Regions from separate parts of the Nitrospirillum amazonense genome, predicted to be linked through region 2. Evidence: riboswitches for the same ligand, from Rfam matches in the RefSeq annotation. Region 2 holds a riboswitch; the other holds the start of a gene.

Region 1 (7,586 bases), on a different contig from region 2:
GAAGTGCCTGGACAAGGCCAAGACCGACGCCATGACCGAGCACAAAGGCGTGATCGAGGAATGGAACGGCGTCATCGACGCCTACAAAAAGAACCCCGGCTGAGCGTTGCGCCCCGCCCCCGGCCAAGCCACGATCGTTCCCATAGACCGAACGGTACAATGCTGACAAAGCATTGGATAGATCGGTCGCCCTGCTTCTCAATAGGCCGGACAACCATGCCGGGGCAAACGGTCCCGGCCATGGCGCCATCCATTGAGGAGAGTCGGGACCATGGACCAAGGCCATCGGGTTCCCATGATCGGCAGGCGGGGGTTCATCGCGGGTGCCGCCGCCCTGGGCGCGCTGCAACGTCCCACCGGGGCGCTGGGCGCCATGATGCGCGACGGGGACGAGGCCGTGTTCACCACGGCCTTCCCGCAAAAGGGCCGGATGATCCTGCAGCGGACCCGCCCGCCCCTGCTGGAAACGCCGTTCGAGGTGTTCGACCAGGGCGTCTTCACCCCCAACGACCGGTTCTTTGTGCGGTGGCACTGGGCGGACATTCCCGAACAGGTGGATGTGGCCACCTTCACGCTGAAGGTGCACGGCCATGTGGACCGGCCCCTGACCCTGGGCCTGGGTGATCTGCTGGCCATGCCGCGCATCGAATACGCGGCGGTCAACCAATGCTCCGGCAACTCCCGCAGCCTGTTCAGCCCCCGCGTCGGCGGGGCCCAGTGGCGGCACGGGGCCATGGGCAACGCCCGCTGGCTGGGCGTCCCGCTGAAGGCCGTGCTGGACCGGGCCGGCGTCAAGGCCGGCACCGTGGCCATCCGCGCCCGGGGCCTGGACGAGCCCGTCGTGCCCGACGCCCCCGCCTTCGCCAAATCCCTGGCCATCGACCACGCCCGGGATGGCGAGGTCATGATCGCCTTCCAGATGAATGGCGAGCAATTGCCCCTGCTGAACGGCTTCCCCCTGCGGCTGGTGGTGCCGGGCTGGTATTCCACCTACTGGGTCAAGATGCTGAGCGATATCGAGGTGCTGGCGGCGGCCGACGACCAGTACTGGACCAAAATGGCGTACCGCATCCCGGACACACCGCACGCGTCGGTGGCGCCGGGGCAGGCCGGCTATGCCCAGGTTCCCATCAACCGCATGGTGCCGCGTTCCTTCATCACCAACCTGGTGGACGGCGCGCAGGTGGCGGCGGGCAAGCCCCTGGCCCTGCGCGGCCTGGCCTTCGGCGGCGACCAGGGGGTGGCGAAGGTGGAGGTGTCCGCCGATGGTGGCGGGACCTGGAGGCAGGCCCAGCTGGCCCAGGACGAGGGACGCTACAGCTTCCGCCAATGGCACCTCGCCGCCCCCGGCCCCGCCGCAGGCCCGGTGCGGTTGATGGCCCGTTGCACCAACACCGCCGGGGAGACCCAGCCCCTGGAGGCCAATTGGAACCCCAGCGGCTTCATGCGCAACGTGGTCGAGACGACCACGCTGACGGCCGCCTGACGGAGGAAGTCGCACGATGAATCGCACCTGGATTCTAGCCATCGCCGCCACCGGCCTTGCCGCGCCCGCCTTCGCCGCGTCCGACGCCACCACCGTCACGGGGCCCGGGGGCGTCACCCTGCGGTCCGTAACCGTGGACCTGCCCCAGTCGGACCGGGAGTTCCCCGGCACCGACGCGGCGGCCATCAACAACAACTGCCTGACCTGCCATTCGGCCGGCATGGTGTTGAGGCAGCCCCCCTTCCCCCGGGAGAAATGGGCGGAGATCGTGAACAAGATGATCCAGACCTACAAGGCGCCCATCGACGCCGGCGACGTCCCGGCCATCGTCGACTATCTGGCGAAGCGGTAGGACGGCGGGGCAAACGATCCTGTGGCAATCGCGGGCGTGATGCCTGATCTTGTCGGCCCCGCCGCCGACCCAGGTTGCCCAGTCCCGTGATCAGACGCCCCGTGATTCGACACCGTGTTCTGCCCGCCATCGCCACCGCCCTCCTGCTGGCGCCCCCGGCCCTGGCGGCCACCCCCTGCGCCACGGCGGGCAAGCGCACGGAACGGATGATCTGCGCCAGCCCGGCGCTGCGGGCCGAGGATGCGGAGATCGCGCGCCTGTACCGGCTGGCGAAGGCCAAGGCGGGCGCGCACGCGGCGGCCGTGATCGCCGAGCAGGCGCGCTGGCTGGCGACGCGCGACCGGCTGTGCGGCGACCTGGCGCCGGCGGATGACGAGCGGGCGCGCACCTGCCTGGCCCGCGCGCTGCCCCTGCGCCACGCCGCGCTGGCGGTGCAGGCGGCCAAGCCGGATAAGCCCTTCTGCGAGCGCGCAGCCGCCACCCTGGCCGCCGCGCGCGGGCTGGACGGCGGCCCGCCCGTGGGCGATTTGGATGAGCAGCTGATCGGCGCCGGCCTGTTGACCCCGGCGCCGGAGCAGGAACTGACCCAGGTGTGGCGCGACCGGCTGCCGCCGGAGGCGACGCAGGACGCCGGCGACCAGATGGCCGTTGTGCCCTTCGGCCGCGCCCATGTGGCGGTGACGGCGCTGGACGACGCCGCGTCGTGCACCAGCTTCAGCGTCCATTGGCTGGACACGGCCGGCAACGGCGGCCCCGCCCTGCCGCCGCCCGAGGCCCGCCCGGCGGACAAGCCGGCCTATTGCTGGTCGGAAAGCGCCGGCTTCGGCCAGGACGCCACCGGCGCCGCGGTCTTCTTCGCCCAGGATTCCGGCCCCAGCCGGCCCATGGCCCGTCCCAGCCATGCCGAGGTCCGCATCCACCCCGTGCATCGCGACCGCTGGGGGGCGGCCTGCCGCATCGAGGCGACCTACCAGACCGAGTTCCGCCTGGGCGACGGCCGCTGCGCCGCCGACGCCGCGACCTGCAAGGCCCTGGCCGAGGCCACCCCGCGCTGGGCCACCGCCCTGGCCGCCAGCCCCTGGTCCATCGGTGCCGACCACCCGCCCGGCCGCCCCGACTATCCCGCCCTGGACGGCCTGGCCCCCTACACCGGCCCCTTCGTCCCCGCCTTCCTGACCATCCCCAGCGTCAAGGGCTGGACCTACACCGGCCTGCCCAACTTCGAGGAGGAGGCGCCCGTCCTGCACTGGCAGAGCCCCGGCGGCCCCCTGATCCTGCGCCTGTCGCCCGGCATGCTGAACTGGCGCCCCGGCCCCATGATCCTGGGCGCCTGGCGGCGGGAGGGCGACACCCTGACCCCGGTGGCGGCCTACACCATCAACCAGGTGCGGGTGGGCGTGCCGGCGGTGACGATGGCGGCCCGGCCCTGAGGCCCGCCGTCAGCACCTATGGCGTTCCTGGCAAAGATGTTTAATTCTGTCGGCAACCTCCACCACCGGTTGCCTACCGCCGTGAACCGCCTTCCCGCCCTGATCACCGCCGCGCTGTTTCTTTCCAGCATTGCGCAGGCCGCCGGCCCCGGCTTTGACTGCGCTGCCGCCAAGACGGCGACCGAGCGCGCGATTTGCGCTGATCCGAAGCTGGCGGACCAGGATAGGGAGGTCGCGCGGCTTTACAGGCAAGTGTTGACTCAGGCCGGCACGGATGTGGCGGCACTGGTCGGCGAACAGCGCCGATGGCTGGCTACACGGGACCGCCTGTGCCAAGGGCCCGCCAGGCCGACGTCGCCCCTGACGGTCGGGTGGCCGACGGAGGAGGAATGCCTGTCCCAAACGATGACCCTACGCCAGGCGGCGCTGACGGCCCTGAGCAAAGGGGAAGGTGACCCGTCGTTTTGCCCTCGCGCTTCGATGACGCTGACCCTGGCCCGCACCGCTGACGATGCGCCGCTTCAAATTCCCCTGGATCGGCAGATGATCGCCGCCGGGCTCGTGGTTCCGGCGCCTGAGGAAAAACTGGACCCCACTTGGCGTCATCGGCTGCCGGCGGCGGCAATCAATCGGCGGGGCGACGCCATAGCCATCGTTCCCTTCGGGTCCTCGCACGTGGCGGTGACGGCAACGGGGGGCACGGCCGATTGCGTCAGCGTCACCGCCTTTCCCTTGGACGCCAGCGGGAAAGCCGGTCCCGCCCTGCCGCCGCCGGAAAACCACGCCCAGCCCTATTGCTGGACGGAAACCGTCGGCTTCGGCACGGACGGCAGCGGACAGCCTCTGTTCTTCACCCAGAACGCGGACAGTATCCGGGCCAAGGCCGGACCTGAGCGCTCAACCCTGTTCATCCGCCTGGCCAGGAAAGACCGCTGGGGCGACTCCTGCAACCTCGAGGTGACCTACCAAGCCGCCTACCGTCTGGGCGAAGGCACCTGCAATGCCAGCGCGCCCGTCTGCCAAGCCCTGCGGCAAGCGGCCCCCGGTTGGGCGGCCACGGTGGGCGCCAGCCCATGGGTAGAGGCGGGTCCTTTTCATCCGGCTGGTGGGCCCGCTTACCCCACCTTGCCAGACCTGACCCCACAGGAGATGGATGAACCATTGGACGCGACCTTTCGAATGCCGAACTTTCCCGGTTGGCATTATCGCGGCTTCTCGGCGTTCGAGATGTCGTCGCCATTGATGACCTGGCAAAGCCCGGACGGACCGCTGACCGTGCGCATCGCACCCGGCACCGTGGGCTGGCGGGTGGGCGCCATGATCTTGGGCGTCTGGCGGGGGCAAGGCGACACACTGACGCCCGTGGCCGGCTACGTCATCGACCATGTGCGCGTCGGTCACCCCAGCATCAAGACCGTCTCCTCCGTCCAAATTTACTGAGGCGAACCCATCGGTAGAACTGAGCGTCGCCCAACCATTCCCCCACCACCCCATTTCCCTCCCCATTGACACCTGCGCCCTCGGGCGCGCACAGTGCGGCCTTCGTTCCAGGGGTGCGCCGGAGGGCGCTGAGATCCGCGGAGAGACGCGGGGACCCTTTGAACCTGATCCGGATCGTACCGGCGTAGGGATGGGAACAGGGGCCTTCGCGTATCTACCCGCCAACGGGATCACACGCGCATCCGCCCTGTAGGCCGCGACTGCAGCGGCCGCCTTCCTCCCCCTCATCGTCGTTGCCCCGGGTTGGCGACATGTGACGTGCCGGACGCATCAGCGGCCAGAGAGCCAAGGGCGCCGGACTACGGAGGAGCACGACCCTATGCCCGATACCCTGACCCCGGCCGCGATTCCGGCGAACGACGGCTTCACCGTCACCACCGGGCCCCTGCCCGCCTCCCGCAAGGTCCACATCCCGGGCACCCTGCACCCCGACCTGCGCGTGGCCATGCGCGAGATCGACCTGAGCCCCAGCGCCAATGAACCGCCGGTGCGCGTCTACGACCCGTCCGGCCCCTACACCGACCCGGCCGTGACCACCGACATCCGCCTGGGCCTGGCGGAGCTGCGCCGCCCCTGGGTCGAGGGCCGGGGCGATGTGGAGCGTTATGAGGGCCGCGCCATCAAGGCGGTGGACAACGGCCTGAAGGAAGGCGAGAGCAGCCCCGTGCCGGTGTTCGACCGCGCCGGCCGCCTGCCCCTGCGCGCCAAGGATGGCCCCGGGGGTGTTGTCAGGGCGGTGACGCAGCTGGCCTACGCCCGCGCCGGCATCGTGACGCCGGAGATGGAATACGTCGCCATCCGCGAGAACCTGGGCCGCCAGGCGCTGAAGGAACAGCTGGAGCGCGACGGCGAAAGCTTCGGGGCATCCATCCCGGACTTCGTGACGCCGGAGTTCGTGCGGGATGAGATCGCGCGCGGTCGCGCCATCATCCCCAACAACATCAACCACCCGGAATCGGAGCCGATGGCCATCGGCCGCAACTTCCTGGTCAAGATCAACGCCAACATCGGCAATTCCGCCGTCACCTCCAGCGTCGCGGAAGAAGTGGACAAGCTGGTGTGGGCCATCCGCTGGGGGGCCGACACGGTCATGGACCTGTCCACCGGCCGCAACATCCACACCATCCGCGAATGGATTATCCGCAACAGCCCCGTGCCCATCGGCACCGTTCCCATCTACCAGGCGCTGGAGAAGGTGAACGGCAAGGCCGAGGACCTGACGTGGGAGGTGTTCCGCGACACCCTGATCGAGCAGTGCGAGCAGGGCGTGGACTATTTCACCATCCATGCCGGCGTGCGCCTGGCCCACATCCCCCTGACGGCCAAGCGCGTCACCGGCATCGTCTCGCGCGGCGGGTCCATCATGGCCAAGTGGTGCCTGGCGCACCACAAGGAGAACTTCCTCTACACCCGCTTCGAGGAAATCTGCGAGATCATGAAGGCCTATGACGTGGCCTTCTCGCTGGGCGACGGCCTGCGCCCCGGCAGCATCGCGGATGCCAACGACGCCGCCCAGTTCGCCGAGCTGAAGACACTGGGTGAGCTGACGCAGATCGCCTGGAAGCACGACGTGCAGGTGATGATCGAGGGCCCGGGCCATGTGCCCATGCACAAGATCAAGGAGAACATGGACCTGCAGCTGCAGTGGTGCGGCGAGGCGCCGTTCTACACGCTGGGGCCGCTCACCACCGACATCGCGCCCGGCTACGACCACATCACCAGCGCCATCGGCGCCGCCCAGATCGGCTGGTTCGGCACCGCCATGCTCTGCTACGTGACGCCCAAGGAGCATCTGGGCCTGCCCGACCGCGACGACGTGAAGGTGGGTGTCGTCACCTACAAGGTGGCGGCGCACGCGGCGGATCTCGCCAAGGGCCACCCCGCCGCCCGCCTGCGCGACGACGCGCTCAGCCGCGCCCGGTTCGAGTTCCGCTGGCGCGACCAGTTCAACCTGTCGCTGGACCCGGAAACGGCGGAAAAGTTCCACGACCAGACCCTGCCCGCCGACGGCGCCAAGCTGGCGCACTTCTGCAGCATGTGCGGGCCGAAGTTCTGCTCCATGAAGATCAGCCAGGAGGTGCGCGACCTGGCCGGCGTGGAGGGCAGCTTCGTCGAAGCCGAGAAGGGCATGGCCGAGATGTCGGAGGCCTTCCTGGCGCAGGGGGCGGAGATTTATCACACGCCCTGAGGCGCGCATCCGGGTTCAGCATCCCGACGTCCGTTCAATCCCCACCGGTACCCCGCCGGTGGGGATTGTCCTTTGTGCCGGGCCCGTGTCCTGATGCGCGGGCCACGGGTTCAGACAGGCACGGGTTCAGATAGGGAGGATCGTGGACGATGATCACCGTCTTCGGCGAAGGAAGGGGCTTTCGCGTCGTCTGGCTGCTGGAGGAAATGGGGCTGCCCTATCGGCTGAGGCCGGTGGATCTGCTCGCCGGCGTCGAGAATGATCCGGAGTACCTGGCCATCAACCCGGCCGGCTTCATCCCGGCGCTCCAGGACGGCGATGCCACCCTGGTCGAGTCCATCGCGATCATGGAATATCTGATCGCGCGGTACGGGCCCACGCCGCTGGCGCCGGCCGCGCAGGATCCCGCCTTCCCCGCCTATCAGCAATTCCTGCACCTGGGCGAAGCCGGCCTGGCCGCGTCGATGTACTTCGTCGTCGTCAGCCGCAACCTGGCGCCCGAGGCGGAGCGCCGGAACTGGGGCGCCCTCAAGGCGCTGGAGGTGTTCGAGAGCCGGCTGGGGCTGGTGACGCGCCAGCTGGCGCGCGCGCCTTACATGGCCGGCGAGACGTTCACGGCGGCCGACATTT
Region 2 (7,586 bases):
CCGGCCCGATGTCAGCCACTACCGCCTGGCGGCCCACCTGTCGCTGGCGGTGCTGATCTATGTCGCCATGCTGGCCACGGCCCTGCCGCTGCTGTTCCCTGCCGCCAGTGGCAGCCTGCACCGGGCGCGCGGCAGTTTGCGCCGCCACGCCGGTATTGCCATGGCCCTGGTCGCCACCACCATGGTGTGGGGTGCCTTCACCGCCGGGCTGGACGCGGGCCAGGCCTACAACACCTGGCCGCTGATGAACGGCACCTTCGCGCCGGAGGAGATGTGGAACCTCAGCCCCATCTGGCTGAACATCCTGGAGAACACGGCGGCGGTGCAGTTCACCCACCGCTGGCTGGCCATCCTGACCGGCCTGGTGGTCTGGTCCTACGCCTTCCGCGCCCTGCGTGCTGACGTCCAGGGCCGGGTGCGGACGTTGGCCATCGCCGTGGCCGCGATGGTGCTGGTGCAGATCAGCCTGGGCATCAGCACCCTGCTGATGTTCGTGCCGGTGCACGTGGCCGCTACCCACCAGGCCGGCGCCCTGGTCCTGCTGGGCCTGTTCACCTGGACGGTGGTGGAATACCGGCGGGGGTGAGCGCCTCATCTGGATAAACAAAAAGGGCGCGAAGCTGGATGCCACGCGCCCTTTTTTCATTCCGTATGCCGGCCTGATCAGGCGGCGGCGGCCTTCTCGGCCAGCAGCTGACGGCGGTACTCGATGGCGTCGGCGAAGACGCGCAGCATGGTCTCGATGAACTCCGGCACCACCTCTTCCGGACCGCGGGCGGTCAGCAGCTGGCGGTCGATGTTCATGTTCTGGCCTTCCTCGGCCACCCAGGTGGCGCCGGCGGCCTCGACGGTCTCGCGGATCGCCTCGTTGCCGGTCACGGTGCGGCCCTTCAGACGCTGGGCCACGGCCAGCAGCTGGACGCCGTGGTTGATGGCGGCGACGCCCTTGCCGGCGTCCATGAAGCTGCCGATGATGCGACGGGTGTGCGGGTTAGCGGCCAGCTTGGTCACGCTGCGCTCACCGCCCGGCAGGACCAGCAGGTCGAAGTCGGCGGCCAGCACCTCGCCAATCTGCTTGTCCGTGGGGAAGTAGTGGCCCCAGGACGTACCGTGCCAGCCGTTCACGAGACCCTGCTCGGGCGAGATGATCTTGGGCGCGGCGCCGGCGCGCAGTAGGGCGCGCTGGGCTTCGGTCATTTCCACTTCTTCGAAGCCGTTGGCGATGAGGATGGCAACGGCTTTTCCAGCGAGCGGCTGATCGGTCAAATTACGTCTCCTATGTTGTTTCGGCGGCCCGACACCCGCCCGTCGCCGTTCCCCAGGGGACGGCGCCGTTGGCAAGGCGCGATGGATGCTGCCTCGTGAAAATGGCCGCCCAGGAACAGGCGGCCATGGCAAAGCGTCAGGCGTGGGCGGCTGTCGTGATGCATGCCGGGCCGATGGGATGACGCTCTATTCGCATGGCACCGTAGTTGGCCTCTCCGGCGCCCCAGGTCAATCGCATTAAGACCGAATCGGGGTTGCAGTGCGGCATGGCTGGGTTGCGGGTGCATGGCCGGGCTCTGGCACGCTCGCGCCCGCCTTGACCTAAACTTTGGGATGGGGGGCGCCCGCCGCCTGCCGGCGTCAATTAATCGCCGACAGCGCCTCTTCCAACTCGTTGAAGTCGGGCATGTACTCCGTCGGCACCTTTTTTCGTGCCGCCTCGATGGACACCTGGGGCGCGTAGCCCGCCAGGTGGGATGTGATGGCCGCCCGGATGACGTGGTAGAACTGGTTCTCCTCCTCCGCCACGCCCTTCAGCCGCGAGGCGATGGGGGCGATGATGCAGTAGGACAGGAAGATACCCATGAAGGTGCCGACCAGGGCGCCACCGATCAGCTTGCCCAGCACCTCGGGCGGCTCGGTGATGGACGCCATGGTCTTGATGACGCCCAGCACGGCGGCCACGATGCCCAGGGCGGGCATGGCGTCGGCCATGGTCTGGAAGGCGTGGCTGGAGTGCAGGTCCTCGTGCTTGGCCTTGTCGATCTCCTGCTCCATCAGCGCCTCAAGTTCATGCGGGTTGTCCACGCCGATGGAGAACATGCGCAGGTAGTCCGCGATGAACTTGACCGTGAACGGATCCTTCATGATCGAGGGGTAGGCGTTGAAGATGTTGCTTTCCAGGGGCTTTTCGATGTGCTGCTCGATGGCCAGCACGCCCTTGGTCTTCATCGTCTTCAGGATTTGATAGAGCAGCGACAGCAGCTCCATGTATTCCTTTTTGTGGAACTTCGCGCCGGGGAAGATGCGCTTCACCGCACCCAGCGCCTGCTTGATGGTGTGGGTGCTGTTCGCCACCATGAAGCCGCAGATGGCGGCGCCGCCGATGGTCATGAATTCGCCAGGCAGGGCCTCAAGGATGATGCCGATCTTGCCGCCGAAAATCATGAACGACCCGAACACGCAGATGAACACGCCGAGCAGGCCGATGGCGGCAAACATGAGCAGACCTTGGTAGCTGGACCCCTAAGGTTCGCAGAGTCCAGACAATCGGCCTACTTGTCAAATCCCTGATGGGGTAGGCCGACGGCGCATCGGCGCGCCCGGACGGGGGATGTCGAACGCCGCCCTGTCACCCAGCCATGACGGCAAGACCCTTGAATTCGGACGCCCCGTCCGCCATCGTTCCCGCCATCGACTGGGGTGCCGCCCGCCTGACCACCGGGCCCGCGGCTGAGATCAGACCCATGGAACCTGCTCCGGATCATGCCGGCGAAGGGAGATCGCGAGACCGTGACCTATCATCCGCCTTCGGGCCATTCATTTGCCAAGCCGTCCGTCGCCCCCCGGGTGGTCGTCATCGGTGCCGGCTGCATCGGCCTGTCAATCGCCTGGCGCCTGGCCGCCGCCGGCTGCGCGGTCGACATCTATGATCGGGGGACCGCTGGCCGGGGTGCCACCCATGCCGCCGCCGGTATGCTGGCGGCCGCCGTGGAGACGGAACCGGGGGAGCAGGCGCTGCTGCCCCTGACCCTGGACAGCCAGCGCCGCTGGCCCGCCTTCGCCGCCGAGCTGGAGGCTTACAGCGGCCTGCCCGTCGACCTGCGCACGGACGGCACGGTGCAGGTGGCCCTGACTCGCGACGATGTGGAGGTGCTGCGCAGCGGCTTCGAGTTCCAGCGGTCCTTGGGCCTCAATGTCGCCTGGCTGAATGGCGCGCAGGTGAAGGAGCGTGAGCCGTGGCTGAACCCCCGCGCCGCCGCCGGCGTGCTGGGCGCCGATGACGGCCAGGTGGACAACCGCAAGCTGGCCGTGGCGCTGAAGGCCGCGGCATTGAAGGCGGGCGCCCGCCTGCACGAGGGCGCGGCCGTGGAGGCGCTGTCGCTGACGGCGGGCCGCACCGATGGCGTGGTGGTGGATGGCGCGCTGAAGCCCGCCGACGTGGTGGCGCTGGCGGCCGGCGCCTGGTCGCGCCAGTTGCCAGGCCTGCCGGAAGGCGCGGTGCCGCCGGTGCGGCCGGTGAAGGGCCAGATGCTGGCCCTGCGCATGGACCCGGCCCAGCCGCTGTTGCGCCATGTGGTGTGGCCGCCCAAATGCTATCTGGTGCCCCGTCTGGACGGGCGCCTGATCGTGGGCGCCACGACCGAGGACAAGGGCTGGGACGACCATCTGACGGCCGGCGGCGTGCTGGCCCTGCTGGAGGCCGCGTGGCGGGCCCTGCCCGGGGTGGAGGAACTGCCCATCGAGGAGATGTGGGTGGGCCACCGCCCCGGCAGCCGCGACGACGCCCCCATCCTGGGGCCCGTGCCCGAGGTCGCCGGCCTGGTCATGGCCACCGGCCACCACCGCAACGGCATCCTGCTGACGCCCGGCACGGCCGACCTGGTCGCCGACCACATCCTGACCGGCCGGGTGGACCCGCTGCTGGCGCCCTTCGGCATCGGGCGATTTGGCCAGCGAACTGAGCTTGACGTGAGGCGTGCATGATCACCGTGAACGGCAAGGCCCGCGACCATGCGGACGGCCTGGACCTGCCGGCCCTGTTGGGCGAGGCGGGGGTGGGGCCGGATTCCCGCGGCATCGCCGTGGCCATCAACGGCACCGTGGTGCCGCGTGCCCGCTGGGCGGAGCGTGCCGTCGCCGACGGCGACGCCATCGAAATCGTGAAGGTGCTGCAAGGTGGCTGAAGACCTGTTCCGCATCGCCGGCAAGGCGTTCACCTCCCGCCTGTTCTTGGGCACGGCGGGCTATCCCAACCAGCAGGTGTTCCTGGACAGCTTGGCGGCGTCGGGCGCTGAAGTGGTCACCGTCTCCATCCGCCGGGTGGATATGGAGGGCGGGGCCGAGGGCATCCTGGACCTCGTGCGCGACAGGGCCTGGCTGCTGCCCAACACCGCCGGCTGCGCCACGGTGAAGGACGCCGTGCTGACCGCCCAGCTGGCGCGCGAGGCGCTGGACACCAGCTGGATCAAGCTGGAACTGATCGGCGACCGCGAGACGCTGTACCCGGATGTGGAGCAGTTGGTGACCGCTGCCGCCCAGCTTGTGGACGACGGTTTCACCGTCCTGCCCTATTGCACCGACGACCCCATCGTCTGTCGCCGTCTGGCCGACGTCGGCTGCGCCGCCGTCATGCCCCTGGGGGCGCCCATCGGCACGGGGCTGGGAATCCTCAATCCTTACAATATCGAAATGATATGCGCGCGCAGCACGGTGCCGGTCATCCTGGACGCCGGCATCGGCACCGCCTCTGACGCCGCCCTGGCTATGGAACTGGGCTGCGACGCCGTGCTGCTGAACACCGCCGTGTCCAAGAGCAAGGACCCGGTGCGCATGGCGGCCGCCATGGGCCACGCCGTCATCGCAGGTCGCCTTGCCCGCCTGGCCGGCCGCATCCCGAAGCGCACCCGCGCCGAAGCCTCCAGCCCAGAGCTGGGGCTGATCGGGGGATAGGTGGGGTGGTGTTGCCCGCCCCACCCCTGCTGGTCATCACCGACCGCCGACAGGCGTCCTTGCCGCTGCCCCAAGTGCTGGACCGCGTGTTCGCCGCCGGCTGCCGCTGGGCCAGCGTGCGGGAAAAGAACCTGGCCGCCCAGGACCGGCTGGATCTGGTGCGCCGGCTGGTCCCCATCGCCCGTCACCACGGCGCCCTGCTGACGGTGCACGGCGACCTGGCGGCGGCGATGCTGTGTGACGGCGTGCATCTGGGGGCGGGCGGCGACGTGGCGGCGGCCCGCGCTCGCTTGGGGGCCCAGGCGCTGGTCGGCCTGTCCCGCCACCATCCGGAGGAGGGCCTGGGCGGCGCCGACTACGCCACCCTCAGCCCCATTTTCGAGACGCCATCCAAGCCCGGCTATGGTCCCGCCCTGGGCCCCCAGGCGCTATCCCGCCTGCCCGGTGCCCTGGCGCTCGGCGGCATCACTGCTGTCAACGCGGCGCAGGCCCGCGCGGCTGGCGCCGCTGGCCTGGCCGTCATGGGCACTGTCATGCGCGCGGCCGACCCAGGCGCCGTGGTGCGGGACCTGCTGGCGGCGTGGGGCTAGGCGAGGACAGCCGAGGCAGCGAATGCTGGCGCCGGCGCCTGAAGCGCGCTCAGTGCGCCTCGCCCCAACTCCGCCCCGTGCCGGCCTCGGCCACCAGGGGCACGGACAGGCTGGCGGCGCCCTCCATCACCTGGCGCACCACGGGGACGGTGGCGTCCACCTCCGCCACCGGCACCTCGAACAGCAGTTCGTCGTGCACCTGCAGCAGCATGCGGCCGGTCAGGCCGGCATTCGCCATCGCGGCGGGCACGCGGGCCATGGCGCGGCGGATGATATCGGCGGCGGTGCCCTGGATGGGGGCGTTGATGGCTTGGCGCTCGGCGAAGGCGCGGCGGGCGGCGTTACTTTCCTTGATGCCCTGGATCCAGCACTGGCGGCCGAACAGGGTGGTGACGTAGCCCTTTTCCTTGGCCTCGGCCTTGGTCTTCTCGAAATAGCCGGCCAGTTCGGGGAAGCGTTCGAAGTACTGCTTGATGAAGGCGCCGGCCTCACCGGCGCCGATGCCCAACTGGCGGCCCAGGCCGAAGCCGGAGATGCCGTAGATGATGCCGAAGTTGATGGCCTTGGCCTTGCGGCGGATCTCGCTGGTCATCTGGTCCAGCGGCACGCCGAACACCTGGGACGCCGTCATGGCGTGAATGTCGATGCCCTCGGTGAAGGCCTGCTTCAGGGCCGGCACGCCGGCGATCTCCGCCACCAGGCGCAGCTCGATCTGGCTGTAGTCCACGGACAGCAGCACATGGCCCTCCGGCGCCACGAAGGCGCGGCGGATCTTGCGCCCCTCCTCCGTGCGGATGGGGATGTTCTGCAGGTTGGGATCGGTGGAGCTGAGGCGCCCGGTGGCGGTGGCGGCCAGGGCGAAGCAGGTGTGCACGCGGCCCGTGCCGGCGTTGATCTCCTCCTGCAGGGCGTCGGTGTAGGTGGACTTCAGCTTGGCCAGCTGGCGATGGTCCAGCACCTTCTGCGCTACTTCCACCCCTTGTTCGGCCAGGGGTTCCAGCACGCTGCTGTCGGTGGAATAGGCGCCGGTCTTGCCCTTCTTACCGCCGGGCAGGCCCATCTCGTCGAACAGCACCTCGCCCAGCTGCTTGGGGCTGGCGACGTTGAACGGGTGGCCCACCAGGGTGTGGATTTCCTGTTCCAGTGCGGCCAGGCGGCCGGCGAAATCGCGCGAAAGCTCGGCCAGCATGGCCCGGTCCACCAGGATGCCGGCCTCCTCCATGGTCGCCACCACGGGCGTCAGGGGGCGGTCCAGCGTCTCGTACACCGTCATCAGGTGGCGGCGCAGCACGTCGGCCTTCAGCACCTGGTGCAGGCGCAGGGTGATGTCCGCATCCTCCGCCGCATAGGCGCAGGCTCGGTCCAGGGGCACGCGGTCGAAGGTGATGCGGTTCTTGCCGGTGCCCGTCACCTCGTCGAAGGTGATGCAGGTATGGCCCAGGTGGCGCTGCGCCAGTTCATCCATGCCATGGCCGTGGGCGCCGGCGCCCAGGGCGTAGGACAGCAGCATGGTGTCGTCCACGGGCGCGATGGCGGCCGGGCCGGGGGCGAAGCCGTGGCGGGCCAGCACCCGGATATCGAACTTCAGATTATGGCCCACCTTCAGCACCGACGGGTCGGCCAGCAGCGGCGCCAGCAGGGCGCGGGCCTCGTCCAGCGGAATCTGCGGCGGCGGAGGCGGCGCCTCGCCGAAATCAAAGCCGCCGGCCTGCTCCTTAGGAGCGTCTGGGTTAATGTGGCTAAGGGGCACGTAGCAGGCGCGGCCCGGCGTGTGGGAGAGGGAGAAGCCCACCAGCTTGGCTCGGTCGGGGTACAGCCCGTCGGTCTCGGTATCGATGGCCACCGTGCCGGCCAGGGTCGCCTCATCGATCCAGCGCTTCAGCACGGCGGCGTCCTGCACCAGCTCGTACACGATCTCGGTGGGGGCGGGGATCTTGGGCTCCCCGATGGGGGCGGCCTCGGTACTGTAGAAGCGGCTGTTGTAGGCGGCGCGCACGGCATCGGTGCGTTGCTCCGCCCCGCCGCCGGCCGTGGCCTCCAGCGTCAGGGCCGGGGCGC

What was found. Region 2 has a riboswitch for thiamine pyrophosphate ahead of thiO (glycine oxidase ThiO). Riboswitches for the same ligand answer to the same signal wherever they lie in the genome.
Region 1: another riboswitch for thiamine pyrophosphate. It lies ahead of thiC (phosphomethylpyrimidine synthase ThiC); the one in region 2 lies ahead of thiO (glycine oxidase ThiO).

The regions. Positions count from the first base shown of each region.
Region 1 is NZ_JARPAF010000004.1:529,089-536,674, reverse strand. Features, by position in the region: gene P5F91_RS23200 (hypothetical protein) at 1-103, shown strand, start outside; gene P5F91_RS23195 (molybdopterin-dependent oxidoreductase) at 272-1,486, shown strand; gene P5F91_RS23190 (cytochrome c) at 1,503-1,838, shown strand; gene P5F91_RS23185 (lysozyme inhibitor LprI family protein) at 1,940-3,268, shown strand; gene P5F91_RS23180 (lysozyme inhibitor LprI family protein) at 3,287-4,708, shown strand; TPP riboswitch at 4,808-4,918, shown strand; gene thiC (phosphomethylpyrimidine synthase ThiC) at 5,088-6,956, shown strand; gene P5F91_RS23170 (glutathione S-transferase family protein) at 7,106-7,586, shown strand, end outside.
Region 2 is NZ_JARPAF010000002.1:58,580-66,165, reverse strand. Features, by position in the region: gene P5F91_RS06315 (COX15/CtaA family protein) at 1-586, shown strand, start outside; gene P5F91_RS06310 (DJ-1/PfpI family protein) at 664-1,266, opposite strand; gene motA (flagellar motor stator protein MotA) at 1,627-2,487, opposite strand; TPP riboswitch at 2,675-2,784, shown strand; gene thiO (glycine oxidase ThiO) at 2,752-3,972, shown strand; gene thiS (sulfur carrier protein ThiS) at 3,969-4,172, shown strand; gene thiG (thiazole synthase) at 4,165-4,938, shown strand; gene P5F91_RS06285 (thiamine phosphate synthase) at 4,947-5,528, shown strand; gene polA (DNA polymerase I) at 5,578-7,586, opposite strand, start outside.